DNA from 4 places in the Kitasatospora sp. NPDC127121 genome. Region 4 is predicted to be linked to each of the others. Evidence: riboswitches for the same ligand, from Rfam matches in the RefSeq annotation. Region 4 holds a riboswitch; each other region holds the start of a gene.
The links. A riboswitch is a leader RNA that binds a small molecule or an ion and turns the genes downstream of it on or off. The one in region 4 is predicted to bind cyclic di-AMP.
Positions count from the first base shown of each region.

Region 1 (6,925 bases), on a different contig from region 4:
CGCCGGTCCGGACCAGGAGGGCAGCGCCCGGGCCCGCGCGTCCAGCAGTGCGGCCACCTCGGCCCGCCGGTCCGCCGCCCACCGGTCCGCCGCCCGCCCGGCCGCCGAGGGGGCCGCCGGGGCGGCCGGCGGCAGCGACAGCTGGGCCAGCCCGCCGGCCGCGAGCAGCAGCGCACCGCGCCGGGACAGCGTCCGGCGGGCGCCGTCTATCGGGTGGGGGGTGTCGGGGTCGGACGGTGCCGGGCTCAGAGCCGGACCACCCCCGCGACCGGCATCGCGTTGACGCTCTCGTAGCGGACCCTGGCGCCCGGGTAGGGGGCGTGCACGATCACCCCGCCGCCGGCGTACATCCCGACGTGGTGCATGTCCCGGTAGAAGATCACCAGGTCTCCCGGCCGCGCTTCGGAGAGGCTGACCCGCTGCCCGGCGTACGCCTGGGCCTGCGAGGTGCGCGGCAGGGTCACTCCGGCCTGCCGCCAGCTGTAGTACATCAGACCGGAGCAGTCGAAGGCGCGGGGCCCGGTGGATCCGTAGAGGTAGGGCGAGCCGATCATCCGCACCGCGGCGGCCAGCGCGGCCGCCCCGCGCTCGGAGGCGGGCGGGGCCGTGCCGAGGTCCAGCCGGTCGGTGCCCCGGGTGGCGCGCTGCTCGGCCTCCTGGGCGTCCTGGGCGGCCATCCGGGCCCGCTCGGCGACGCCCAGGCTGTTCAGCAGCCGCTGGGCCTTGGTGAGCCGCTGCTGGATCTGCTGCTTGCTGTCGGCGAGCGAGCGGCGGGCCTGGTCGAGTTCGGCGAGCTTGCCGGCGGTCTCGGTGCGGCGCTGGTCGAGCCGGCGCTGGCGGGTGGCCAGTTCGTGCAGGGTCTCCTGCTGCCGCTCGGCGGCCTGGTCGAGGGTGCGGGCCCGGGACAGGTAGCCCTCCGGGTCGGTGGAGAGCATCAGCTGGACGGTCTGGGCCATGCCGCCGCCGCGGTACTCGGCGCCGGCCACGGTGGCGAGGTCGCCGCGCAACTGGTTGAGCTGCTCCTGGGCGACGGCGATCTCGCCCTGGAGGACGGTCGTCTCGCCCTGGAGGCGCTGCTGCGTCTCCAGGGCGGCGTTGTACTTCTCGGACGCCTGCTCGGCCTCGCCGTAGAGCTGTTCCACCTGCGCCTTGACGTCCTTGCGGGTGGGCGTGTCCGGCACGGCGGGGGCGGCCTGGGCGCTGCCGCCCGCCGTCACGCCCAGGGCGGTGGTGGCGGCCGCGGTCAGCACCAGCGCACGGGCGAGCAGTTGGGGACGACGGTGCACGGGCATGGCGGCAGCGGCTCCGATCCGGCGGTGGGGCCCCGCCGCCGCACCAACGCGGGCGGCCCTGGAAGCGGAGTCCGGTGGCAGACGTTAGCGAGTCCGGGCAACCGAGTCCAAACCCCTGCCAACCCGAATATTTGACCCGTAATCGGACATCAGTCCGAGGCGCCGGAAAAGCCGCAGGCCCGGCCTTCCGTGGTGGAAGGCCGGGCCTGGGAGGGCCTGCGCGGGGATCAGACCCGCACGATGGAGGTCAGCGGCATGTTGCCGACCGCCTCGTAGCGGACCGACGCGCCGGGCTTGGGCGCGTGCAGCACCTGGCCGTTGCCGGCGTAGATGCCGACGTGGTGGGCGTCCCCGTAGAAGATCAGCAGGTCGCCGGGCTGGGCCTGGGAGAGGTCGGTGCCGATCCGGGTACCGGCGTGGGCCTGCTCCTGCGAGGTGCGCGGCAGCGCCACGTCGACCTGGTTGAACGCCCAGACCATCAGGCCCGAGCAGTCGAAGGAGCCGGGGCCGGAGGCGCCGTAGACGTACGGGCTGCCGATCTTGGAGGCGGCGATGGACAGCGCCGCGGCGCCGCGCGAGCTGCCGGCGCTCGGCTTGGTGACCGGCGCGGCGGGGGCCTGCGACGCGCTCAGGTCGGTGCGGCTGTTGTCGCGGGAGGAGCGGTCGGCGGCCTGCTGGGCCGCCGCCTGCTGCTGGGCGGCCTTCGCGGCGGCGTCGGCCTTCGCCTTGGCCTCGGCGGCGGCCTTCTCCTCGGCCGCGCGGATCGCCTGGCGCTCCTGCTCGGACAGGGTGTTGAAGAGGTCCTGCGCGGCCTTGAGCTTGCCCTGGACCTCGTCCTTGGCGCTCTTCAGCTGCTGGGTGGTGGTCTCCATCTCGGCGAGCTTGCCCTGGGCCTCGGAGCGCACCTGGTCGAGCTTGCGCTGCTCGTCCTGGAGCTGCTTGAGCTGGCCCTTCTGGGTGCCGCCGGCCTGGTTCAGCGTGTCGGCCTGGCTCAGGAAGGTGTCCGGGCTGGCGGAGAACATCAGCTGGACGGTCTGCGATATGCCGCCGTTGCGGTACTGCTCGCCGGCGATCTCGGCCAGGCCGCCCTGAAGGTCGGTCACCTGCCCCTGCTGCCGCGCCACCTGGTCCTGGAGGTCGGTGACCTGCTTCTGCAGCTGCTGCTGCTTCTCCTGGGCGGCGTTGAGCTTCTCGGTCGCGACCTCGGCCTGCTCGTTGAGCTGGTCGACCTGCTCCTTGACCTGGTCCTTGGTCGGCTGCGGGTCGGCGTGGGCGCCGGACTGCGCGGACAGCGCGACGGCCGCGGCGGCGAAGCCGGTCATGATCGAGACCCGGGTGCGACTAGCGGGCTTGGGACGACGATGGGACGCCACGAAGGCGGACTCCTTCTTCCTACGCCGTCTACCGGGTGAGCTGACGGGTTCGGGCCGGAAGCGTGCCCTACGACGCCTCACGGCCGTTCCACCGGCCGACCTGGCGCCGATTCACCCCGGAGGAACGTGGTTCCCCGGCTCCGTTCGACAGCACCCCCGACTGCTGGGCTCCCCGTCGGGCAGGCACTGGGCCCGCCCCGCTGCGTCACGAACTCGACGGAAACCACCGCCGTCACCCTGGCTGGGCGATCGGGAGTGCGGTGGTTCGGGGCACGACCCTAGTAACTGAACCGTGATCCGTTCAAATCCTTGTCAGAAAAAAGACGGAAGAAGACCAAAGTTCTTTTGTGAATATGACACATAGTGATCACCGTCGTACGCAAAGCTGATCAGTCTTCACCGGGGACTCGCGCGGCGGACAAAACCCGAACGCCACCCCCGGTCGGGGGGTGGCGTGGATCACAGGCCCGGACGGGGCCCTTCGGGCGTGTCGGGCCGTCAGACCCGGCGGATCGTGTTGATCGGCATCGCGTCGACCTTCATCACCCTCACCACGTCGCCGGTGTGCGGCGCGTGCACCACCATGCCGTTGCCGATGTACATCCCGACGTGGTGCCGGTCGGGGCCGTAGATGACCAGGTCGCCCGGCTGGGCCTGGTCCAGCGTGACCTTGGTGCCGACGTTGCCCTGCTCCTGCGAGGTACGCGGCAGCGAGACGCCGGCCTGACCGTACGCCCAGACCATCAGGCCCGAGCAGTCGAAGGTGGTCGAGCCGGTGGCACCCCACACGTACGGCGAGCCCTGCTTGCTCATCGCCTTGGCGACGGCCACGCCCGCGTAGCCGCCGGCCTGCGGGAGGCTGCCGAGGTCGGCGCGGTCGCTGCCGCGCGAGGCGCGGTCGTCCTGCTGCTGCTGGGCCCGCAGCGCGGCGCGGTCGGAGGCGCTGAGCGAGTTCAGCAGGTCCTGCGCGGCCTTGAGCTTCTGGTTGACGTCCGTCTTGGCCTGGTTCAGGTCCTTGGTGGTGGAGTCGAGCGAGGCCAGGACGGCGGCGGCCTCGGACTTCTCCTGGTCCAGCCGGCGCTGCTGGTCCAGCAGCCCCTTGAGCGCCTCGGACTCGCTGGCGCTGGCCTGCTGGGCGCTGGACGCCTTCTCCAGGTAGCCGGACGGGTCCGAGGAGAGCATCAGCTGGACGGACGGGTCGATGCCGCCGGTGCGGTACTGCTCGCCCGCCACGCCGGCCAGGCCGGTCTGGAGCTGGGTCATCTCGTCCTGGCTGCGGGCCACCTTGTCCTGCAGTTGGTCGGACTGCTTGCGGAGCTGGTCGGCCCGCTCCTTGGCGCCGTTGTACTTCTCCGCCGCCTGCTCCTGGTCCTGCTGGAGCTGGTCGATCTGCGCCTTGACGTCGCTCTTGCTGGGCTGGGGCGCGGCGTGCGCGGCGACCTGCGCGGAGAGGGCGACCGCGGTCGCCGCGGCAGCGGTGAGCACGGAGACCCGGGCACGGCTCGGCTGCTTGGGACGGCGGTGGGAGGCCAAGGGAATTGCTCCTTCTTCCATCGGCCTCACCCGATCAGGTGAGAATCCGGAAAATAGGTTTGACGCCACACCCTAGGGAAGATCCACGGGTTTTGCCACTCCCCCGAAGGCGTGAACTCCACTTCCCCCGCAGGCTTCACCGGATGTGCACACCGCCGCAAACCGGGCGCTGACCAGGCGTCATTCCGTCGCGGCAGCCGTCAGGGCCGCGCCAGCCGGTTCAGCAGCAGAACGGAGGCCACGGGGCGCGCGCCCGCCTTCCGCACGCCCTCCGCGACCTCCCGGTCGGTGGACACCACCACCACCGGACGCCCCTGCGGCTCGGCCCGCACCAGACGGCGGATCAGCTCGTCCGCGGTCTCGCCGGTCCGGCTGAACCGCACCCGCACCCCCCGCGGTGGCGCCATGATCACCGGAACGTCCAGGTCCTGCCCGTCGAACACGCAGGTGACCTCCGCCTGCGTGCGCTGGGCCAGCATCGCCAGCCCGCCCAGCAGCCGGATCCGCTGCTGCTCCAGCGGAAGCGTCGGATAGCCCGTCTTGGTCACGTTGTAGCCGTCCACCACCAGGTGCACCTGCGGGATCGCCAGCAGCTGGTCCAGCAGCGCCGGATCGTCGTCGGCCAGACCGCGCCGGGCCACGTCGTGCGGCGAGGCCGCCCCCGGCACCACCGCCTCCACCAGGTCCCCCGGCCGGATCTGGGAGACCGGCAGCGCCAGCTCCCGCTGGAGCCCCTGCGCCGACTGCAGCACCGTGTCCAGCAGCAGCCGCAGCCGCATGTCCTCGACGCTGCGGCCCTCGCGGGCCGACCGGCGGCCCTGCTCGGCCGCCGTCTCCAGCTCGCCGACCCGGTGCCGCAGCCGCCGCGCCTCGGACTCCGCGGCGCCGCGCTCGACGGCCGCCTGCGCCCTCGCGGCCTCCAGCTCGGCGGTCAGCCGCCTGGTCTCGGCCTGCGCCCGGCGGGTGTCGCTCTCCAGCGAGCGCACCTTCTTCCGCAGCGACTCGGCCTCCCGGCGGACGTCCTCGGACTCCGCACGCTGCCGCTCCAGGTCCGCCCGGGCGGCGGACCGCAGCTCGGCGAGCTCCGCCTGCAGCTTCTCCACCAGCCGGGTGGCCTCGGCGGCCGCGCCCTCGGCGCCGGCCCGCTCGGCCTCCTCCCCGGCCTCGGCCACCAGCCGGCTCCAGCCGGCCGACCGCACCAGGTAGGCGGCGGCCGCGACGTCCATCGGATCGGCGGCGCCCGGGACGCTGCCCGACTCCAACGCCTTCACCAGGTCCGGCTGGCCCAGCCTCAGCCGCTCCGCTATCCGCACCCGGAACGCCGGCTCCGACTCCAGCGCCGCGGCCAGCGCCGTGGCCGCGTACTTGGCCCGCCGGGCCGGGGTGAACTTGACGTACTGGCGCAGGCTCTGCGGGAGCTCGCCGGGCGGCAGCCCGCCGAGCGCGTCCGAGGCCAGGCCGACCACGCGCCGGCGCACGCCCTCGGGCAGCGGCCGGTCCAGCTTCTCGGCAGCACGCTCCGCCACCGCCTCGCCGGAACCCACCGCCTCGCCGGAGCCCACCGACGCATCGGAACCCGCCGCCTCGCCGACGGCCGCGGGCCCGGACGGGGCCGCGTCGGCGGCCTGCGCCTGCGCGGCGGCAGCAGGCTGAAGCCCCTGCGCTTCGGCGGGCTCCCTCGCTGCGTCCACCACGTCCTCGGCTCCGATCCTGGTCCTACGGGGTCACGGCCCGCGGCCGCCGCCCTGTCGTCACGCTCCGTGCGTCCTGTCTGTATTGTCCCAGCGCGGCGGGCAGGCGCGCCGCGCACCCGCCCCCCGCGCCGTCGGGCGTCAACCCTGCTCGGCGGAGGCCTCCGCGCTCTCGGCGCCCGGACGGGCCACCAGCTCGACCTGGTCCACGGCGTTGCACCAGCGGCAGCGCACCGACTCGATCGTCTCGCTCAGCACCTCGGTCTCCTCGACCTTGGACTCGCCGGCCAGGTCGAAGTGCAGGAACTCGGTGACCCGCGCGGTGCGGGTCACGTCGAAGCGGGTGAGGTTTCCGCACAGGGTGCAGCGCCAGCGCGTCTCGGCGGTCAGGGCGGGGACGGTCATCGGGGGTCCTCTCGGGTGGTCCCTGGGTGGGCTAGGCGCTCCCCCCGGGGCCCCGGCGTCGGCGGCGGGAGGCGGGATTGCCCGCCCCAAGCCTATTGCCTGAGGCAACCATCCCGGCCACCAGTCAGGAGAACGAGCGGGCTAGTCCACCTGCCGTACAAGGCCGTGTCACACGCCCGACACGGAGGGATGCTTGGCCGCATGGCACTGACGGCCCCCGGGCACACCGACGCGCGGGGCGAACGCCCGTCCGTGCCCGCCCCGGCGGTCACCTACGCCCTGATCGCGGTCAACACCCTGGTGTTCCTGCTGGGCCCGGCCGCCGGGCTCAATCCGCTGTACGGCACCGGCCAGTCCCGGCTCTGCGCGGAGCAGCGGTACGAGCAGCGCTGGGGCGTCATCCCCGCCGAGGTGCTGGCCGGCCGCCCGCTGACCGCCGAGCAGCTGGCCCAGGCCCCCGACCCGGCCCCGGGCTGCCCGGCCGCGCCCACCCCGACCAAGCACCCGGCGCTGTCCGTCCTCACCGGGCTCTTCGTGCACGCGGGCTGGCTGCACCTGCTGGGCAACCTGCTCTTCCTCCACGTCTTCGGCCCCACCGTCGAACAGCGGCTGGGCCGGGCCCGGTTCGCCC
Region 1 is NZ_JBHXTQ010000008.1:35,675-42,599, forward strand. It holds gene ACFVHI_RS07090 (hypothetical protein) at 1-57, opposite strand, end outside; gene ACFVHI_RS07095 (C40 family peptidase) at 246-1,292, opposite strand; gene ACFVHI_RS07100 (NlpC/P60 family protein) at 1,520-2,665, opposite strand; cyclic di-AMP (ydaO/yuaA leader) riboswitch at 2,676-2,825, opposite strand; gene ACFVHI_RS07105 (NlpC/P60 family protein) at 3,164-4,198, opposite strand; gene ACFVHI_RS07110 (NYN domain-containing protein) at 4,399-5,760, opposite strand; gene ACFVHI_RS07115 (hypothetical protein) at 6,031-6,294, opposite strand; gene ACFVHI_RS07120 (rhomboid family intramembrane serine protease) at 6,496-6,925, shown strand, end outside.
Region 1: it holds a riboswitch for cyclic di-AMP, as region 4 does, so the genes downstream of both, ACFVHI_RS07100 (NlpC/P60 family protein) here and ACFVHI_RS32540 (transglycosylase family protein) in region 4, are expected to answer to the same signal.

Region 2 (6,925 bases), on a different contig from region 4:
TAGGCGGCGGCCAGCTCCGGGTCCTCGGCGAGCCGGGCGGTCTGCTCCTTCATCACGCCGTCCGCCTCCAGGGTGCCGATCAGCGAGGCGGCCTTGGGGCAGGTCAGGTAGTACAGCGTCGGGAACGGCGTGCCGTCCGGCAGTCGGGGGGCCGTCTCCACGACGTCCGGGTTGCCGCAGGGGCAGCGGTGCGCCACGCCGCGCAGGCCGCGCGGCACCCGGCCGAGCTGGGCGGCGATGGCGGCGACGTCGGCGTCGGAGACGGCGGGGTGGTTCTCAGTGGTCATGGGGGGAGGTGTCTCCAGCGGGGGACGGTGGGAGCGGACGGGGGGAGGCGGGGGCGGCGGCGTCGGTGGTGTCGGCGGCGTCGACCGAGTCCCAGATGCTGGCGTACCAGGGCTTGGCGGCCCGCGCCGAGCCGCCGGACGCGCCGTCGGAGGCGGCCGAGCCGGCGGCGGCAGCGGAACCGGTGGCGGACGCCGAGGGCCGGGCGGCGGCCGGACCGGCCGGATCCACCGCGATGTACGGGGTCTCCCCCGGCATCGCGTAGTGCAGCCGGGCGCGGGCCTGCGCCTTGACGTACTCGGGGTCCTGCCAGCGGGCCTTCTCCCGGCGCAGCTGCTCGACCTGCTGACGGGAGCGGTCGGCCTTCGCCTGCTGGGCGGAGATCTCGGCGCGCTGGGAGATGAACTGCCGCGTCGGGTAGGCGAGGATCGCCACCAGCGAGCAGAGCACCAGGACGAGGACGGTCGCCCGGCTCGTGAAGCGAGGCCGGGCCGCCAAGCCCGGGATCCTCCAGCCTGCCATCTCCCGTTCCCCTCCTGGTCGCGACGGTGCCCCGCCGTCCACCCTACGGGGTGAACGGCGGGGCACCGGTCAGGCGTGCTCACCGGTCGGCGGAGCGACCGTGCTCGCCGCTCCGAGGAGCGGCTGAGCTTGCTGCTCCGCGGAGCGGCTGTGCTTGCTATTCCGCGGAACGGCTGTGCTTGCTACTCCGCGGAGCGGAAGCGCGGGAAGGCGCCGCGGCCGGCGTACTCGGCGGCGTCGTCGAGGATCTCCTCGATGCGCAGCAGCTGGTTGTACTTGGCGACGCGCTCGGAGCGGGCCGGGGCGCCGGTCTTGATCTGGCCGCAGTTGGTGGCGACGGCCAGGTCGGCGATGGTGACGTCCTCGGTCTCGCCGGAGCGGTGCGACATCATGCAGCGGTAGCCGTTGCGCTGGGCCAGCTCGACGGCGTCCAGGGTCTCGGTCAGCGAGCCGATCTGGTTCACCTTCACCAGCAGCGCGTTGGCGGTGCCGGTCTCGATGCCCCTGGCCAGGCGGGCCGGGTTGGTGACGAACAGGTCGTCGCCGACCAGCTGGACCTTGTCGCCCAGCTTGACGGTCATGGCCTTCCAGCCGTCCCAGTCCGACTCGTCCAGCGGGTCCTCGATGGAGACCAGCGGGTAGGAGTCGACCAGCTCGGCGTAGTACTCGATGAGCTCGGCGGCGGAGATGGCCTTGCCCTCGAACTGGTAGGCGCCGTCCTCGTAGAACTCGGACGCGGCGACGTCCAGGGCGAGCGCGATGTCGCGGCCGGGCACGTAGCCGGCCTTCTGGATGGCCTCGGTGATGAGGTCCAGGGCCTCGCGGTTGCTGTCCAGGTTCGGCGCGAAGCCGCCCTCGTCGCCGAGGCCGGTGGACAGGCCGCGCTCCTTCAGCACGCCCTTGAGGGTGTGGTAGACCTCGACGCCCCAGCGGACGGCCTCGGAGAAGGACTCCGCGCCGATCGGGGCGATCATGAACTCCTGGATGTCGACGTTGGAGTCCGCGTGCGAACCGCCGTTGAGGATGTTCATCATCGGAACGGGCAGCACGTGCGCGTTCGGGCCGCCCAGGTAGCGGAACAGCGGCAGGTCGCTGGCCTCGGAGGCGGCGTGCGCCACGGCCAGCGAGACGCCCAGGATCGCGTTGGCGCCGAGCGAGGACTTGTCCGGGGTGGCGTCCAGGTCGAGCATGGCCTGGTCGATCAGGCGCTGCTCGGTGGCGTCGTAGCCGACGAGCTCCGGGCCGATCTGCTCGATGACGGCCAGGACGGCCTTCTCCACGCCCTTGCCGAAGTAGCGGTTCTTGTCACCGTCGCGCAGCTCCAGCGCCTCGAAGGCGCCGGTGGAGGCACCCGACGGGACAGCGGCACGACCGGTGCTGCCGTCGTCGAGGCCGACCTCGACCTCGACCGTGGGGTTGCCACGCGAGTCGAGAATCTCACGGGCTACGACGACATCGATGGACGGCACGAGGCATCTCCTTGCGGAAGCAGGGTCCGGCTGACGTTGGGTGCTGCCGGCGGGACGATTGCGGAGTCGTTACGACCAGAGCCTAACCGCCCCGGCCCCCGGGGCCGCGCTGGCCTCGGTCCCGTCTCAGCGTGTGGCCCGGCTACCCACCAGTAGTTCACCTGCTTGCCCGATCGAAGCGGGCGAATACGGGGGAATGCGGGCGAAGGGGGACGGCGCCCGTCCCCCTTCGCCCGCAGGGCGCGGGCCGCTCAGGGCCCGGGCCGCTCAGCCGAGGTGCAGCACCTGGCCGGGCATGATCAGGTTGGGGTTGCCGCCGACGGTGCCGCGGTTGCCGTCGTACACCGACTGCCAGCCGCCGGACACGCCCTGGGCGGCGGCGATCGTCGACAGCGTGTCGCCGGCCCGGACGGTGTAGTCGTGACCGCCCTGCGCGGCGGCGGGCTGCGCGGCCGGGGCGGACTGTGCGGGCTGCACGGCGCGGGGCGCGTACTGCGGCTGGGCGGCGGGCTGGCCCGCGTACTGCTGGTAGACGCTCTGGTGGCTGGTCCAGTACCAGGCGCCGTTGTTCTGGTACCAGTACACCTTCGCGTCGGCGTCCCAGCCGGCCTTGCCGGAGAAGCCCTGGGTCTGCGGCTGCGTCTGCTGCGGGGCCTGCTGGACGGGCTGCTGGGCGGCCGGCTTCGGGGCGGCCTGCTGGACCGGCTGCTGGGCGGGCTTCGGGGTCTGCGCCTGCTGGGTCGGCTTGGCGGCGGGCTGCTTGGCGGGCTTGGCATCCGTGGAGGTGTCCACGGAGGCCGGGGCGCCGCCCTTGCTCAGACCGGCCTTCTGGGAGCAGACGGGCCAGGCGCCCGGGCCCTGCGAGGCCAGCACCTTCTCGGCGACCGAGATCTGCTGTGCCTTGCTGGCCTGGTTGGCCTGCGGGGCGTAGGAGGTGCCGCCGTACGCCTTCCAGGTGCTGGACGTGAACTGCAGGCCGCCGGAGAAGCCGTTGCCGGTGTTGATGCTCCAGTTGCCGCCGCTCTCGCACTGGGCGACGGCGTCCCAGGTGGAGGCCGGGGCGGCGGAGGCGCCGGTGGCGGTGAGGAGCGGCATCGCGAGTCCGACGCCGGCCACACCGGCGACGGCGATGGCCTTCTCGGTCTGGGTGCGACGACGGTGGCGGCCAGTTCCAACGAACAGCATGACGAGGTCCCTCTCCGCACGCCTGCGAGGTGAGCTGTCGGGTTCGGACCGGGAGGTGGCCCGGCCGCCGAAAGCGGAAACGATTCCGCTCGGGCGGCTTCACCCCAAGCCGTTGGGGAACGGCAACAAACCTGGTTCCCCCGCCCCTGCCCAGGGTCTGGTCGGTTTCCCGTGACGCGGCGGGCAGGATTCGGCGTTCCGCGCACGAGGTCCGCAGCTGCGAACTCCAGGGAGAGTAGACAGATCATCAGACCAATAACAAGCTCATATCACCGATATCACACACAAATTACGGCGCGTGGTCAATCGCCTACCAACGGCGGCGGTATGTCCGGATTAATGCGGGTTCAGACCTGGCTCCACGACGAGCTGGAGACGTGCCGTCAGCGTGTCGGAGCGTCGGCCGGCGTGACCGGCGCGTGCGGAGAGCGGTCCTCCGGAGTGAATTCGACCGGGAGTTCCCGCAGGCCACGCATGATCAGGCCGCCCCGCCAGCGCAGGTTCTCCGGGTTTTCCGCGAGCCGCAGGTCCGGCAGCCGGGAAAGCAGCGTGGTCAGTGCGCTCCGCCCCTCCAGGCGGGCCAGCGGAGCGCCGATGCAGTAGTGGATCCCGTGGCCGAAACCCAGGTGCGGATTGTCCGTGCGGGCCAGGTCCAGGGTGTTCTCGTCCGCGAACCTGGCCGGATCGCGATCCGCCGCGGCCAGCACCACCAGCACCGGATCGCCCACCGGGATGTCCACCCCGCCGATCGACAGCGGCCGCGTCGCGAAGCGCCACGTCGCCATCTCCACCGGCCCGTCGTAGCGCAGGAGTTCCTCGATCCCGGTGTCCAGCAGCGCCGTCTCGCCGCGCACCACCGACTCCTGCAGCAGCCTGCGCTGCTCCGGGTTGCGCAGCAGCGCGTACGTGCCGTTGCCGATCAGGTTGACGGTCGTCTCGAACCCCGCGAACAGGAGGATGAACGCCATCGCGGCGGCCTCGTTCTCGTTCAGGTGCTCGCCGTGGTCGCTCGCCCGGATCAGGCCCGAGATCAGGTCCTCGCCCGGATCCGCCCGCTTGCGGTGGATCAGCTCCAGCAGGTACGCCCGCATCCGCTTCACCGCCCGCCCCACGCCGCCGCGTTGGCCGCCGCCGTGCCGGATCATCATCCCGGCCCAGTCCCGGAAGTCGTCCTGGTCCTCGGCCGGGACGCCCAGCAGGTCGCAGATCGCGTAGATGGGGAGCGGGAACGCGAACTCGTGGATCAGGTCCGCCGAACCGCGCTGCGCGAAGCCGTCGATCAGCCGGTCCGTGAGTTGCTGCACCCGCGGCTCGAACTCCGCCACCCGGCGCGGCGTGAACGCCTTCGACACCAGCCGGCGCAGCCGGGTGTGGTCCGGCGGGTCGATGTTCAGCAGATGCGTCATCAAGTCCGCCTGGCGCTCCCCCGGAATTCCCACCCGCCCGGTGCGGTGCGCCTGCTCGCTGTGGTGCGCCGGGTTCTTCGACAGCCTGCTGTCCGCCAGCGCCTGCCGCGCGTCCGCGTAGCGGGTCACCAACCAGGCCTCCACCCCGCTCGGCAGCGTCGTGCGGTGCACCGGGGCGTGCTCGCGCAACCAGGCGTAGGCGGGGTACGGATCGGTGGCGAACTCCCAGGTGAAGAGCTGCGGGGCGGCGGGGTCGGGCTGCACTGGCATGCGTCGACCGTATCCGGTGGGTCGGGGCCGCACCGCCTCCGGCGACCCCGACCGGCGGGGCCGGATCGTCAACACCCGACGGACGGCCCGCCAACGCTCCGTGGACGCCTCGTGGACGGTCCGTGGACAGCTCTTGGACAGCTCTTGGCCGGGCGGCGGGCGTGACCCTGGTCACCTGAGGGGTAATCCCTGTTGCGGAGGGTCAGGACCTGCCTACGATCCTCCGCAGAAATCGTGGGCGCCGGTGCGGTGTCGCCCACAGGGAGGAGCAGACCATGCGGGTCAGCGGGTCAGTCGTCGTCATCGCGGTACTCGACGGCGGATCGGGAGCCGAGCTCGCCCGCCGGTTCGCCGCCGCCGGAGCCGCCGGAGTGCTGATCGCCGACCAGCGGGCCGGCGTCGCCGAGGACCTCGCCACCGAACTCGACCGGCCGGGCTGCCCCGTCGTCGGCGTCGGCGGCGACATCCGCCGCCCCAGCGACATCGCCGCCCTCGTCGACACCGCCGAGAAGCACCTCGGACCCATCGACCTGTTCTGCGTCGCCGGCCCCGACGGCGAGCGGATCGTCTCCCTCGCCGAACTGCCCGCCCGCCTCGACCTCGAACGCCTCGCCGAACTCCTCGCCCTCGTCGGCGAGGCCATCGGCGAAGTCGTCCCCCGGCAGCGGCGGCCGATCGAGAACACCGCCACCGCCGCCTGAGGCCCCGCCCGGGCCCGCTACTCGCCGACCGGCTTGAGGCCCTCGGCCGCGCGCACCGCGTCCCGGTAACCGCGCGCGGCCGAGCGCAGCGCCGCGTCCACGTCCACCCCGGCGTCGTGCGCCCGCTGGGCCACCGCCAGCAGCAGCCGGCCCGCCGACTGCGCCGTCAGCTCCGCCGGCAGCGCGTACGGCTCGTCCGGCACGCCCGCGAAGCCCGCCCGGCGCACCCGAGACACCAGCTTCGCCGCGTACGCCAGCGACGGCAGCCCGGCCGGCACGCCGTCCAGCACCGACTCCCGGTCCGCCTTCTCGGCCGCCTTCAGCTGCTCCCAGTTCGCCTCCACCTCGGCGGCGCCCTCCGCCTCGACGTCCCCGAACACGTGCGGGTGCCGGTACATCAGCTTCTCGACGATGTCACCGGCCACGTCGTCGATCGAGAACGCCTCCTCCTGGTGCTCCTCGGCGATCCGGGAGTGGAAGAACACCTGGAGCAGCACGTCGCCCAACTCCTCGCGCAGCGTCTCCCGGTCCCCCTCCTCGATCGCCTCGACCAGCTCGTACGCCTCCTCGACCAGGTACTTCACCAGGCTCTCGTGCGTCTGCTCGGCGTCCCACGGGCAACCGCCCGGCGAGCGCAGCCGGTCCATCACCGACACCAGGTCCAGCAGCCGCGCCCCCGGCAGGTCGTACGACCCCGGCAGCACCTCGATCTCCGGCACCTCACCGGCGTGCTCCACCGCCAGCCGCGCCAGCGCGTCCGTCAGCCCCGGATCCCCGTCCGGGCTGCCCAGCCACACCGTCGGCCCCGCCCCGCCCGGCTGCCCGGTCAGCAGCCGCGCCAGCGCCGGCGCCGACCCCGCCGCCACGACCTCGACCTCCACCCCGGCCTGCCGCACCGCCGCCACCTGCGGATGCCCCGCGTCCGCCGCCAGCACCCGTCCTGCCGACCGCAGTGCCTCCCACGCCGGCCACGCCAGCAATCCGGGGGCCACCCGGTGGGTGGTCGTCAGCAGGATCAGCTTCGCGTCCGGAACATTCGTCGTCACACCCCGAACCTACCCGCCGCCCGCCCGGGGCGGGGACGAGG
Region 2 is NZ_JBHXTQ010000113.1:6,002-12,926, forward strand. It holds gene ACFVHI_RS34525 (DUF501 domain-containing protein) at 1-305, opposite strand, end outside; gene ACFVHI_RS34530 (septum formation initiator family protein) at 277-783, opposite strand; gene eno (phosphopyruvate hydratase) at 990-2,276, opposite strand; gene ACFVHI_RS34540 (transglycosylase family protein) at 2,544-3,461, opposite strand; cyclic di-AMP (ydaO/yuaA leader) riboswitch at 3,467-3,634, opposite strand; gene ACFVHI_RS34545 (cytochrome P450) at 3,845-5,137, opposite strand; gene ACFVHI_RS34550 (SDR family NAD(P)-dependent oxidoreductase) at 5,413-5,838, shown strand; gene ACFVHI_RS34555 (MazG family protein) at 5,856-6,884, opposite strand.
Region 2: it holds a riboswitch for cyclic di-AMP, as region 4 does, so the genes downstream of both, ACFVHI_RS34540 (transglycosylase family protein) here and ACFVHI_RS32540 (transglycosylase family protein) in region 4, are expected to answer to the same signal.

Region 3 (6,925 bases), on a different contig from region 4:
CCGCGCGCACGTCTTGCCGCCGGCCGTTTCCGGGCGCGCCCCCGCGTCCGCCTGTTGCACGGGAAGTCGGCGGGTCCGACTTCCCGTGCACGCCTCACCCGGTGTGGTGGTGGTTCCGCCGTCGTGGGAGGCCGGGCGGGTCGTGCCGCGGTCGGTGCGGTGGCCGGCGTCTCAGGGGGTGGGCCAGGTGCGGAGGCCGGTGGTGAGGAGGGTGATGAGGCGGCTCTGGGTGGTGGCCAGGTCTTCGGCGAGCTGGAAGCCGCCGCCGATGGAGAGGGAGGCGAAGCCGTGGGCGACGGAGCGGACGGTGCGGGCGGCGTGGATCGCCTCCGCGCCGTCGAGGCCGTACTCCCGCAGGACGGCGATGATCACCCCGACGAGCCGGCCGGCCGCGCGGGTGAGGTCGTCGTCCGGCTGCGGGGCCTGGGGGAGGGCGTTGTAGCGGTGCGGGTGCTCGGTGGCGTACGCGTGGTAGGCGCGCAGCACGGTGGCGACGGCGTCGTCCCCGCTGCGGCCGACGGCGGCCTCGGCGAGCCGGTCGGCGAGTTCCTCGGTGACCCGGACGGCGATGAGCCGCCGCAGTTCGGTGAGGCCGCCGCTGACGTGCTTGTACAGCGACGGGGTGGCGACCCCGGCCCGGGCGGCGACGGCGGCCAGGGTGAGGGCGTCGGCGCCCTGCTCGTCGATGAGGGCGAGGGCGTGGTCGACGACCTGCTCGGGGGTGAGTCCTACTCGGGGCATGGTGTGGGCTCTCCGTCGGTGGAAGGCGTACGTGGCGGGGCGGGGCGGGGCGGGGCGTGGTGTGGCGGGGCGTGTGGGCGGGCGGGGCTGACGTGGGCGGACGGGGTGGGCGGGGCTCAGGCGAGTTCGGCGAGGAAGGGCAGCAGGGCGCCGGCGGTGGCCTGCGGGTTGTCGGCCATCGGGTAGTGCCCGGATCCGTCGATCATGACCTTCCGCGCGTTGAGCGCGGCGGCCTGCCGGTCGGCGACGGCCTCCGGCTTGGGGAAGTCGGGGTCCTTGCTGCCCATGATGACGAGCGAGGGGCAGCGGACGGCCGCGGTCCAGCCGACGGGCGCGGAGTCCCCGCCGACGTGTCCGCGGGTGGCGGTCTTGCGGCCGGGGGTGCGCATGGCGGCGACGAGTCCGGCCACGTACGTGTCGAAGTCGGCGGGCTTGGCGCCCGGGTAGGCCAGCTTGCGGTGGTAGAGGCCCCAGAAGGCGGGCGAGTGGACGGTCAGGGCGCCCATGGCGCGGAGGGCGCCGCGCATGAGGGCGCCGGGCGGGGTGTTCTCGACGAAGGCGTCGATCAGGGCGATGCCGGCGACCCGCTCCGGGGCGTCGCCGGCGGCCTTGACGACCGTCGCGCCGGTGTAGGAGTTGCCGACCAGGACGGCGCGGTCGATGCCGAGGTGGTCGAGTAGGGCGAGGACGTCGGTGGCGATGGCGGCGGGGGAGTAGTCGTCCCAGATGATCGAGGATTCGCCGAAGCCGCGCAGGTCCATGGTGATGACCCGGCGGCCGGCGGCGGCCAGCAGCGGGTGGAGGTGCCGGTAGGCGGCGCGGGTGTCGAGCATTCCGGGGAGCAGCACGACGGGGGCGCCGTCGCCCTGCCGGGTGTCGTCGTAGGCGAGGCGGCCGCCGGTGACGTCGAGGTACTGGGTGGTGGGGGCGTTGGTGGCGTTCATGGTGGGCCTCCGGGGGCTGCCGGTGCGGGGCTTCGGCGTGCTGCCGATAGCCATAAAGCTAAGGCTAATAGCCTTAGCCGTCAAGCCTTCGCACCCTGTGGAGCGGGGGAGGTCGGCGGTGAGTGCCTGAATGAAGGGCCGTCCGTTGACGTCCGATCACGTGAGGTGGCGTCAATGGTGTTCAAGCGTGCCCAAGGGGCTCAAGGGGGACAAAACGCCCTTCGCGTCCCAGAGTGCCCCGTCCGTCTCCGGTCGTCCCGGGCGAACGGCTTGGAATCAGGGCCTCCTAGGATTAACGTTTGATAACGCAGCGCGGTCCTCAACGCCGTACCCAGACGGCACCGTGCGCCGTCGCCTAATCCCGCCGACCGGCCTCCGGGCAGGTCAGGGAGCCGGGGAACCACGTTCCTTGGGGTGAATCGGCGGGGCTCCGGCCCGGCCGTAGGAGACCTTCCTGCTCCGAACCCGTCAGCTAACCCGGTAGGCGCGAAGGAAGGAAAGGAGCGCGCCTCCGTGGCGTCGACGCACACCCCGGCACACCCGGCCGGCCTCGCAGCAGGTACCCGGCTCCTCGACCACCCCGGCCCGGACGGCCCCGAGTACGCGGGCCCGGACGCCGAGACCAACCGGCACCGGATGCCGCGTCAGGTCCGTGGGACCTCCCCGTTGCTCGGCGTCACCGCCGTCGCCGCCACCCTGGGCGCCACCGGCTTCGCCTCCGCCACCCCGGCCGCCGCCCCCGCCATCGAGACCCCGGACGAAACCCCGGTCGCCCTCTCCGCCGACCCCGGCCTCGCGCTCGCCGCCCGCATCCAGCTGCAGGCCGACAGCCAGCGCACCGCCGCCGAGGAGGACGCCCGCGTCCAGGCCGCGAAGGAGGCGGAGGCCAAGGCCGCCGCGAAGGAGGCCGAGGCCAAGCGGGCCGCCGAGGAGGCCGAGCGGGCCAAGGCCGCCGCCCTCACCCTGCCGGTGCGCGACTACCACCTCACCGCCCACTACGGCCAGAGCGCCCGCTACTGGGCCCACCTGCACACCGGCCTGGACTTCGCCGCCGACACCGGCACCCCCGTCTACGCGGTCGGCCAGGGCACCATCACCTCGGCCGGCTGGTCCGGCTCGTACGGCTACCGGATCGTCGAGACCCTGCCCGACGGCACCGAGATCTGGTACTGCCACCTCTCCTCGATCATCAAGGGCTCCGGCAAGGTCGGCTCCGGCCAGCAGATCGGCAAGGTCGGCGCCACCGGCAACGTCACCGGCGCGCACCTGCACGTGGAGGTCCGCCCCGGTGGCGGCGCCCCCGTCGACCCGGAGACCTGGTTCCAGCAGCGCGGCCTCAACCCCTGACGCACCCGCGAAGCCCCGGCCGCCGGAACCGAAAGGCACCGGCGGCCGGGGCTTCGCCGCGTCACTCCTGCGCCTGGTCCGCCGCCGGGTCTTCCTGGTCCGCCGGGTCTTCCTGGTCCGCCGGGTCGGCCGGCCCCGCCGGGTGCGGGTCGGGCTCTTCCTGCGCCGGCCCCGCCAGCTCCTTCAGGCGGGCGTCGAACTCCTCTTGCGCCAGCCCCGCCAGATACGCGTCGATCTCCTCCTGCCCCGGCTCCGGCGCGAGGTCCGGGAACTCCTCCACCAGCAGTCGCGGCAGCCCGGGCACCGTCCACTCCCCGTACAGGTCGAGCGCGGCCTCCACCGCCGCCTCCTCGAACGCCCCGAAGTCCCCGGCCAGTTCGTCCGGCATCGGCCGCCCCAGCGCGGTCAGCTCGGTCAGGTTGCGGTAGCTGCGCCGCATCAGGCCCTGCTCCAGCAGCCGGCGCGCGCCGTCGGTGGCCATGCCGACCGAGATCACCCGGGTCGGGCTCCAGCCCTGCTCGTCCACCTCGTCCAGCCAGCCGGTCTGCGCCAGTGCGGCGAACCTGGCCAGCCGCTCCTCCTGCGCCAGCTCCCGGAAGCCGGTCAGCCACTCCCGCACCGCCTCCGGATCCGTGACGTCCGCCCCGTACGCGTGCAGCAGCAGCGCGTACAGCCGGGGCCAGGTCACCAGGTCGGCGCGGCGCAGCAGCCCGGCCGCGACCTCGCCCTGCCACTCGGCCTCGGCGTGCAGCCGCTCCTGGCGCTTGGCGTTGAGCCGCTTGGCGGCCCGCTGGTGGTCGGTCAGCAGCCGGACGGCGGCGCCGTACGCGAACGGGTCCGCCTCCGGTTCGGGTTGGACGTACAGGTAGAGCCGTTCGTACAGCAGGTGCTCCACCGCGTTCGAGGTCAGTTCGGGCCAGCCGTCGTGCATCCTGCCCTCGCCCAGCTCCAGCAGGGCCAGCACCGCGCGCAGCGGCGCTTCGGCCACCGGGGTGCGGTCCTCTTCCGCCGCCCAGGCGAGCAGGTCGGCGGCCCTGGTGCGCGGGGCGAGCCGCAGGTCTTCGTCGTTCATAGCTCGAACGGTAACCGCTGGCCGGGAGTAGGGTCGGCTGCCATGGTCCCCGTACGACTCACCGGCCCCCGGCTGGCCATCCGCGAGTATCACCACACCCCCGGCGACGTGGACGCGCTGCACGGGCTGTTCGGCGACCCGGAGGTCACCCGCTACCTCCCCTTCGAGCCGCGCGACCGCGAAACCTGCGCCGACCAGATCGAGCTCTACCTGGAGGAGGCGATGGCGCCGGAGCGGGACACCTACCGGCTGGCCGTCACCCGGCGCGACGACGCCGAGGACCCGGTGGACGCCGTGCCGATCGCCCACGCCTCCCTCACCCTCGGCAAGCACCGCTCCGCCCACCTCGGCTACGTGCTGGGCCGCGACGTCTGGGGCCGCGGCTACGCGGGCGAGATCGCCGGCCTGCTCTGTGAGCTCTCCTTCGAGGCCCTCGGCGTGCACCGGCTGGCGGCCCGGGTCGACGTGGACAACGCCGCCTCCGCCAAGGTGCTCGTCCGGCTCGGGTTCCAGCTGGAGGGGCGGGTCCGGCACGACCTGTACAAGGGTGGCGCCTGGTCCGACTCGTACCTGTACTCGCTGCTCGCCGACGAGTGGACCGGCGCGACCGGCTGACCTTTCGGCGCGGACGTCCGGCGCGGACATCTGGCGCGGACCCGGGGCAGGCCTGCCAGGTCAGGCCCGGGGGGTTAACCCCACCCCCGATCCGCCAGGCCTCCGGATCCTCCCCGGCCCGCCGTTCGACCAGACTGATGCCATCAGCAGCCGAGAACGAGGGACCGGGGCCGGGACATGAGCATCAGCCGAAGCACGCAGGACCGCGAGTGGGACGTCCTCGGTGGTTACGGCGACGACCCGCGTCCCGCTCGGGCCCACCGGACCGAGGAGCCGCCGGCCGTCTGGCGGGCGCCGTTCTCCAAGCACTACTACCGCGAGATCGGCTACACGCTCACCGGCCTGCCGCTGTCGGTCATCGGCTTCTCCGTCTCGATCATCCTGTTCTGCATGGGGGTCGGAACCTTCGTCACCGTCCTCGGCCTGCCCGTGCTCGCCCTCCTGACCACCGTCGCCCGCGGCATGGGCCGGATGGAGCGGGCCCGGGTGCGCGGCATGCTGGCCCTGGACGTGCCCGCCCCGGCGCCGGTGCGCCAGACCCGCCCGGGCACCTGGGGGGCGATCACCGCGCGGCTGGCGGACCCGGCCGGGTGGAAGGCCGCGTTCTACCAGGTGGTGATGTTCCCGTGGGCGGTCCTCAGCTTCGCCCTGTCGCTGGTGTTCCTGCTGCTCGGCTGGGCGATGGCGCTGTACCCGCTCTACCAGTGGGTCTTCCCGGCCTTCACCCCGTGGCGCGGGTACCGGCTCTTCGACTTCTACGACAGCGACAACGTCCAGCACGTCTACTACGTCGAGGGGGCCTGGCAGATCGCCGGCTTCTCGCTGGTCGGGGTGCTGCTCATCATCCTCACCGCCCAGCTGGTCCGCGGCCTGACCAACGTGAACCGGGCCGCCGCCCAGGGCCTGCTCGGCCGCTGAACCCCGCGGGCCTTCCCGGTCCCGCCCGCTTCCCCGGTCCCGCCCGCCTCACCGGCCCCGCCCGCCTTCCCGGCCCCGCCCGCGCCCCGGACGTGCTCCGGATGCGGACGGGGCCGGCCCGTGTTCGGATGGCCGAGTGGCCGCCGCACACACCCCCGCCGACCCGGGCGCCCTGGGCCGGGACATCCTGGTCACCTCCCGCCCGCTGGACGAGTACTGCGACCTGTTCGACCTCACCCGGGCCCAACTCGCCGCGCTGCCGGGCCCGGTGCTGGACTGCCCGGGCGGCGCGGCCGGCCTGGCCGCCGAGGCGCGCCGGCTCGGCTGCCGGGTGATCGCCGCCGACCCGGCGTACGCGCTCCCCGCACCCGAGGTCGCGGCCCACGCGCTGGCGGCCCGTGCGTCGATGGCCACCGCGATGGCCGCCCGCCCGCACCTGTACCCGTCGCCGCGCTCCTGCCGACCGGACCGCTACCTGCGCAGCTGGGACCGCGCCCGCCGCCTGTTCGCCGCCGACTCGGCCGCGCACCCGCAGCAGTACGTGGCCGCCGCGCTGCCCCGACTGCCGTTCGCGGACGGCGCCTTCGCGCTCACCCTGAGCGGCTACCTGCTCTTCGCCTACCCCGAACTGTTCGGCCCCGAGCGACAGTTGGCCGCCCTGGTGGAACTCGTCCGGGTGACCTCCCCGGACGGCGAGGTCCGCGTCCAGCCGCTGCACGACGGCCACGGCCTCCGCTGCGCCCACCTCGACCCGCTGCGGTACGCGCTCGGCGAGCGCCGCGTCGCCAGCGAGATCCGCCGCTTCCCCCGCGCCGCGGACGGCCGCACCCGCCGCGTCCTGGTCCTGCGGTCCGCCGACCACCGCCGCCGGTCCGCCGCCGAAAAGTAATGGTCTCTCCTGGTCAGCACCCCTATACTCGCCCGCATGAGCGAGACGACCATCAGGCGCGCCGGGGCGGCCGACGCCGACCGGCTCACCGAGCTGATCCAGGCCTCCACCGCCTACCGCGGCGACTACGCGGCGATGATCGACGGCTACCGGGTCACCCCCGAGTACGTCGCCCGGCACGAGGTGTTCCTGGCCTCGGACCCGACCACCGACCGACTGCTCGGCTTCTACGGCCTGATCCGCGAACCGGCCGAACTGGACCTCATGTTCGTCGCCGACGAGGCCCAGGGGCTCGGCATCGGGCGGAAGCTGATCGCGGACATGCTGGAGCGCGCCCGGGCGGCCGGGATCGCCTCGGTCAAGGTGGTGTCCCACCCGCCCGCCGAGGGCTTCTACCTC
Region 3 is NZ_JBHXTQ010000003.1:171,129-178,053, forward strand. It holds gene ACFVHI_RS04005 (TetR/AcrR family transcriptional regulator) at 172-741, opposite strand; gene ACFVHI_RS04010 (alpha/beta fold hydrolase) at 858-1,739, opposite strand; cyclic di-AMP (ydaO/yuaA leader) riboswitch at 2,028-2,186, shown strand; gene ACFVHI_RS04015 (M23 family metallopeptidase) at 2,199-3,032, shown strand; gene ACFVHI_RS04020 (hypothetical protein) at 3,094-4,104, opposite strand; gene ACFVHI_RS04025 (GNAT family N-acetyltransferase) at 4,147-4,719, shown strand; gene ACFVHI_RS04030 (sensor domain-containing protein) at 4,897-5,637, shown strand; gene ACFVHI_RS04035 (hypothetical protein) at 5,774-6,526, shown strand; gene ACFVHI_RS04040 (GNAT family N-acetyltransferase) at 6,563-6,925, shown strand, end outside.
Region 3: it holds a riboswitch for cyclic di-AMP, as region 4 does, so the genes downstream of both, ACFVHI_RS04015 (M23 family metallopeptidase) here and ACFVHI_RS32540 (transglycosylase family protein) in region 4, are expected to answer to the same signal.

Region 4 (6,925 bases):
TCGTCCACGCCGTAGAGGCTGAGCAGGTCGGCGACGTCGCGTTCCTTGAAGCTGACGCGGCCGAGTTCCATGCGGCTGATCTTGGACTCGGAGGCCCTGATCGCGTAGCCGGCGTCCTCGCGCGTGATGCCGCGCGTCTCACGCAGGCGACGCAGCTGAGACCCGAGGAGGATCCGGCGGACCATCGAGCCGCCGCCCGGCTGAACTGTGGTCATGCGGTCGAAACCTCCACCTAGGGCAAACAGCGCACAGTCTGCCATCAGTTGAGCGCTCACGGTGCCGATACTGACGGATGTTCCTATCAGTTCCACACTCCACACACCAGGATGCACGTGCATCCGGCGCTTGCATATGCCAATAGTGCGACTGCACGTGAATCGACTCTTGCATCTGCAGTGAGCGCACACCACCATGGTGCACGTGCACCTGCACATCCCTGGCAATCCCGCGGGCTCCGCGTCGACCCCACGCGCGACTCCGTGCACCGACCCGGCAGCGTTCCCCCGCGCCACCGGGGGATCGTGTGCGCGCGCGCTGGTCGAGGGGGCGGCCGAGCGGCCGAGCGAGTCGGAGGTGACCGGCATGACCCCGGCGGGTCCAGCCGTGTCCGCCCCCTTATGGGAGGAGCTCTTCATGAGCACCGGTACGGCTTTGGCGGTTGACCCCCATGTGGTCACCTGTACGCTCGCTCCTCGCTTCGAAGCCGTCAGAACCGCGCGCGACTTCGCCAGAACCTCTCTTCAGCGCTGGGGCCTGATGGAGCTGTTCGACGACGTCGCGCTGGTGGCCTCGGAGCTGGTGACCAACGCACTGCGGCATGCGATCGGCGCACGACCCGACCCTGCGGGTGGCGCCCAGGGCGAGTACGACTTTCCCATACAGCCGACCCCCGAGGGCCGGCTGCCGATCCGAATAAGCCTGGTCCACCGCTCTCCCCAGGTGGTCTGCGCGGTGAGCGACCCGAGCTGCATCGGCCCGGTCGCCCGGGAGGCGGACTTCGTCGCCGAGTCCGGCCGCGGACTGCACCTGGTGGAGTCCTTCAGCCGCTCCTGGGGTTGGCACCCGCTGGGCAGCGGCAAGGTGGTCTGGGCCCTGTTCGAGGCGGAGCCGGCCACCGGTTCCGAACTCGGTGGACGGCACCGGCGCTCGGCCTAGCGCCAGGCGGCGCGCGGCCGGCCGAGGGAGGCCCCGGGAGGACCGCACCCCGGGCTCCGCGGGGCGGCTCGACGGGCCTGGCGCAGGTGCGCCACGGGCTCCGGCTCAGTCCTCAGGACGATTCCCACGACGATTGCCGGGTCGGCCCCCCGGACGAGCCGGCCGGACTGACGGCCGGGCACCCCGGCGGCCCGCCCCCCGTCCACGTCCGGGCCCCCAACCGTGCGCGGGACCACCCGCCGCGCCTGCGCGCGGTCGGCCGCGAGAGCGCCCGTCGGGAGAACGCCCGTCGCGTGGCCCCGGACCGGCCCCGGACAAGACAAAGGCCGTCGCGGTGTCAGCACCCACGACGGCCCCCCGATGGCAGGACGGCGGCCGGTCAGACCGCCAGGTGGTCGAACTCCCCGTCCTTGGCCCCCAGCAGCAGGGCGGCGATCTCGGCCCGGGTGTAGATGAGCGCCGGCCCTTCCGGGAAGCGCGAGTTGCGCATCGCCACATCGCCCCCCGGCAGGGCCGCGAACTCGACGCAGTTCCCCTGGGAGTTGCTGTGCAGGCTCTTCTGCCAGAGAACCCCCTTGAGGTCGGCGGCCGCCATCCCGTTGTAGGTGTCGTACGAGCCGTGCGTGTCCTGCGAGTCGTGCATAGAAATCTCCCGAAGAGCTCCGGAGTGGTCGTCCAGCGCGGCGCTCCCGGCACCCGCCGAACGAACGGACCGGCCCCGTACCGGCCCGGCACAACGCCTCACTTGACGCGATGATAGCTGCTGTGCACGTGCATCAGCACGGGACATTGCAGGTGCACGAGGCCTTTCACCGGCAGTTCCGAACTCTTCACGGGCCCTTCTCCTGACGGTACGTAAACGGACATAGCCGAGTGAATCGCCAGATTCTCGATAACCGGCCGTGAGCGGTTCCCCGCTGAATGTTGATCTTCAGACGCCCGGAGTCGCGCTGCCGTGACGCTCCGTCAGGCGACCTCCCGGCTGTGAGACATCTCACGCGCCACACAGGCAACTCGACGCCCCGTCGGACACGTCAGGGCTACGAGCGGTGATCGCTCGAAGGCTGGGTGAGATATGTCCGGATTGCGGGCAAACCGCCCGGACGGACACGGCGGGAACGCGGCGCACCCGCCATGACCACGTGAAACTCGAACGGCAGCCGAATGCAGGCCTGACGGGCCGATGTCCTACGATCTCCGGCATGAGCACCGCAGCCATCCCGGGCGCGCCACTGCCCGTCCGCACTCCAGGCTCCCGTGCGCGGGGGCGCCACCGCCGCCCCGAGCGCCCCGAGATCCCGGCCGGCTCCCCGGCCCTGGTGCTCGCCGTGCCCGCGACCGCCGGGCCCGAGTCCCGCTCGGTCGTCGAGGAGCTGCTGTCGATCGTCCGCAGCGAGCAGAGCGGCATCCAGACCGCCGTCGGCTACCTCCCGGGCGAAGCCGCCCAGGGGGTCGACAGTGACGACCGCACCGTCGCCGAACTGCTGGCCATGGCCGCCGAGGCGGGCCTGCCCGCGCCGGTCCTGGTGCCGCTGGTACCCGGCCCGCACGGATTCCTGACCGAACTTCACGCCCTCGCCGCGGAGTACGGAGCCCCCGTCACCGACGTGCTCGGCCCGCACCCGCTGCTCGCCGAGGCCGTGCACGTGCGCCTGTCCGAGGCCGGCCTGGCACGCGCCGACCGGGCCCGGCTGTTCGCCATCGCGACCGCCGCGGACGGCGTCGTGCTGACCACCGTCGGCGGCGAGGAGGCCGCTGCCGCGGCCGGCATCACCGGTGTCCTGCTGGCGGCCCGGCTGGCCGTCCCGGTCGTGCCCGCCGCGCTCGACGTGCCGGGCTCGGTCGCCGCGGCCGTCAACCACCTCAAGGAGACCGGCTCCCAGCGCCCGGCGCTGGCCCCGCTGGTGATCGGGCCGGAGGCCGACTCCGAACTGCTCGCCACGGCCGCCGAGGAGACCGGCTGCCCGTCCGCGGCGCCGCTGGGCGCCTACCCGACGGTCGGCCAGCTGATCGCCGCCACCTACCTGGCCGCGCTGCCGGCACCCTCCCCCGAGGCCCTGGCGCAGGCCGAGGCCGAGGCGGCGGAGACCGCCGAGGGCGCGCACGCCGACCACTCCGGCCGGGGCGGTCACGCCGCCCACGCCGCTCGCACCGCCACCGAGGAGTCGGCCGGCCAGTAGCGGTCACCGCACTCGTGAAGGGCCCGGAACGGCTACGTTCCGGGCCCTTCCTGCTTGTCCCGTAAGGGAGTTAAAGGGCGAATAGGTGCGATGTCCGTTCTATCCGCATTTGTTCGCCGTCGCTCGATCCATCCCCCGACGGCCACAGTGTGGACGCACCTCCTTCTCGGCGGGCGGCCCCCGTGGGACCCGACCCGCCGTCACCCGCCTCCTGAAGCACAGACAGTTGTGCACGCCCTTCGCGGCATTGCCGGAAATCGGCCATTTTCGATCATGGCGAGCGAGGGGAACGACCGTTCTCGCCAAACCGTGATGCACGTCACAGGTGTTTGCAGTTTGAACTTAAGTCTGCTTAACGTGCTCCCCGTTCGTGGCCACACGAACCCAGTTCATCCGCGACGCCGAGTCCTGCCGTCGGATGTCCTGGCAGCGCGAAAACGCACCACGGCAGGAGCGGGGGACCCACAGGTAAGTCGCCCCGGACCGTTCCCCGGAACGATCCAGGGCTAGGGGTGAAGCCGCGCCCACAGCGCGGCCGGGCAACTCCAGCCCGAATCCGACAGCTCACCTCGCAGGCGTGGGAGAGGACTGCGTCTTCATGCTGCCCACCAACGGCACCCGTCTGTCCAGTCGTACCCGACGCGTGATCGCCGCCATCGGCGTCGCGGGCGTCGGCCTCACCATCCCCTGCCTCACCTCCGGCACCGCCTCCGCCGCCTCCGTCGCCACCTGGGACAAGGTCGCCCAGTGCGAGAGCACCGGCAACTGGAGCATCAACACCGGCAACGGCTTCTACGGCGGCCTGCAGTTCACCTCCAGCACCTGGGCCGCCTTCGGCGGCACCGCGTACGCCCCCCAGGCCAACCAGGCCACCAAGGACCAGCAGATCGCCGTCGCCGAGAAGGTCCTCGCCTCGCAGGGCCCCGGCGCCTGGCCGGTGTGCTCGGTCCAGGCCGGCCTGACCAAGGGCGGCGCCGCGGCTGCCGTCGACACCTCGGCCGGCTCGACCACCGGCTCGGCTGCCAGCTCGACCGCCACCAAGCCCGCCGCGAAGCCGGCCACCCCGGCCGCCAAGCCCGCGCAGAGCCAGGCCCCGGCCACCCCGGCCGCGAAGCCCGCCAAGCCGGCCGCACCGGCCCAGGACCAGGCACAGGCCCCCGCCGACTCCGCCAACGGCACCTCGGCGCAGAAGGGCCAGAACCAGGCCCAGAACAGCGCCCAGCCCCAGGGCGACGACTACACCGTCGCCTCCGGCGACTGGCTGTCCTCGATCGCCGACAAGCACAACCTCCAAGGCGGCTGGCAGCGGCTGTACGAGCTCAACCGCGGCACCCTGACCGAGGGTCCGGACACCATCTACCCGGGCCAGCGCCTCTCGTTCAAGGACGGCGGCCAGGCCCAGCAGTCGGCTCAGACCGACCAGTCCGGCTCGGACTTCACCTGGTTCGACCGCTCGCAGAAGTCCGGCCAGACCTCCAACGGCGCCGCCGTGAACGCCAAGCCGACCGCCCAGCCGCAGGCCCCGGCCCCGACCTCGACCCCGGCCGCCAAGCCGGCTTCCAAGCCGGCCGCCCAGGCGCAGACCCCCGCTCAGGCCCCGGCCGCCACCGGCAGCATGGCCGCCGCGGTCTCCTTCGCCCAGTCGAAGGTCGGCCAGGCGTACGTCTACGGCGGTACCGGCAACGGCGGTTGGGACTGCTCCGGCCTGACCCAGGCCGCGCTGCGCGCCGCGGGTGTCTCCGTCCCGCGCGTCGCCGCCGACCAGGCCGCCGCCAGCACCCGCGTCTCGCTGGACAGCCTGCAGGCGGGCGACCTGCTGTTCTGGTCCAACAACGGCCAGAACTCCGGCGTCTACCACGTCGCGATCTACATCGGCGGCGGCCAGTACGTCGAGGCCGCCAACCCGAGCTCGGGCGTGCGCCTGCAGACCGTCGCCAACTGGGCGCCGGACTTCGCCGGCCGGGTCTGAGCACGACCCGCGGGTGACAGCTGACAACTGACGGCTGACAGATAACAGATAACAGATTTCATCATCTGTTATCTGTCAGCCGCCGCCCGCCCCGGCGGTCGCCCGGCGCCGTAGGAAGGCCGCCGGCAGGCCGCCGGGCAGGACCGCCCGGGGCCATGGTCAAAGCCCGCCCCCAGCGGGCATGCTGCTGCTCCGGCACCCGAGGAGGAGTCACCATGGCCCAGGTCACCGTCACACTCGACGCCAACCTCGCGATCGACGCGATGATGCTCTCCGGCACCAAGAACCCGCAGGACGCCGTCGAACTCGTCCTGCGCGACTACCTGGCCCGCGGCCGCCGCACCGAGACCCGCACCGGCGACGCCACCGACGGCCAACGGCTCACCGAGAGCCGCCCCACGGACCACGAGGGCTGACCCGGCACCCGGGCGGCACGCAACGGGCCCCGGAGAGCAACAGCTCTCCGGGGCCCGTCCGTTGACCGTCCTCAGCGCGCGCAGGCCCCCGTGGAGCCACGCATGACCAGCTCCGGCTGGAACATGAACTCCCCGCGCTGGACCGCGTTCCCGCCGACCTCCTCCAGCAGCGCGTCCACCGCCGCGGTCGCCATCGCCTCGACCGGCTGGCGGATCGTGGTCAGCGGCGGCTCGGTGAAGGCGATCAGCGGCGAGTCGTCGAAGCCGACCACCGAGACGTCGTGCGGCACCGACAGTCCACGCTGCCGCACCGCCCGGATCGCCCCGAGCGCCATCATGTCGCTGCCGCAGACGATCGCCGTGCAGCCCTTGTCCAGCAGTGCGCCGGCCGCCGCGTGCCCGCCCTCCACGCTGAACAGCGTGTGGTGGACGAGTTCCTCGGCCTCCTCCTGGCTCCGTCCCAGCACCTCGCGCATCGCCGCCGTGAAGCCCTCGATCTTGCGCAGCACCGGCACGTACCGCCGCTGCCCGACGGCCAGCCCGATCCGCTCGTGCCCGAGTTCGGCCAGGTGCTGGACGGCCATCCACATCGCGGCCCGGTCGTCCGGCGAGATGAACGGCGCGTCGATCCGCTCGCTGTAGCCGTTGATCAGCACGAACGGCACCCCGCGCCCGGTCAGCCGGGCGTAGCGGTCGTGGTCGGCGGTGGAGTCGGCGTGCAGCCCGGAGACGAAGACGATGCCCGCCACACCCCGGTCGACCAGCATCTCGACCAGTTCGTCCTCGGTGGACCCGCCCGGCGTCTGGGTGCACAGCACCGGGGTGTACCCGTGCCGGCTGAGCACCTGCTCGATCACCTGGGCCAGTGCGGGGAAGATCGGGTTGCTCAGCTCCGGCGTGATCAGCCCGATCAGGCCGGCGCTGCGCTGGCGCAGACGGGTCGGCCGCTCGTAGCCGAGCACGTCGAGCGCCGCCAGCACGGTCTGCCGGGTGGCGGCGGAGACGTTCGCCTTGCCGTTGAGTACGCGGGAGACGGTGGCTTCGCTGACCCCCGCCTGCGCCGCGATGTCTGAGAGTCGCGCCGTAGTCACGGTCCCAGAGCCTATTGCAACCACGTCAGACCGCCCACCAGCCGGTGCTGTCCGGCGCGAGCACCGTCTCGCCGCCGTCGACCACCAGCTCCACCGAGGAGAGCAGCAGCTTTC
Region 4 is NZ_JBHXTQ010000095.1:12,187-19,111, forward strand. It holds gene ACFVHI_RS32520 (helix-turn-helix transcriptional regulator) at 1-215, opposite strand, end outside; gene ACFVHI_RS32525 (ATP-binding protein) at 634-1,155, shown strand; gene ACFVHI_RS32530 (DUF397 domain-containing protein) at 1,535-1,798, opposite strand; gene ACFVHI_RS32535 (hypothetical protein) at 2,358-3,335, shown strand; cyclic di-AMP (ydaO/yuaA leader) riboswitch at 3,766-3,926, shown strand; gene ACFVHI_RS32540 (transglycosylase family protein) at 3,913-5,304, shown strand; gene ACFVHI_RS32545 (hypothetical protein) at 5,520-5,720, shown strand; gene ACFVHI_RS32550 (LacI family DNA-binding transcriptional regulator) at 5,792-6,811, opposite strand; gene ACFVHI_RS32555 (glycoside hydrolase family 13 protein) at 6,837-6,925, opposite strand, start outside.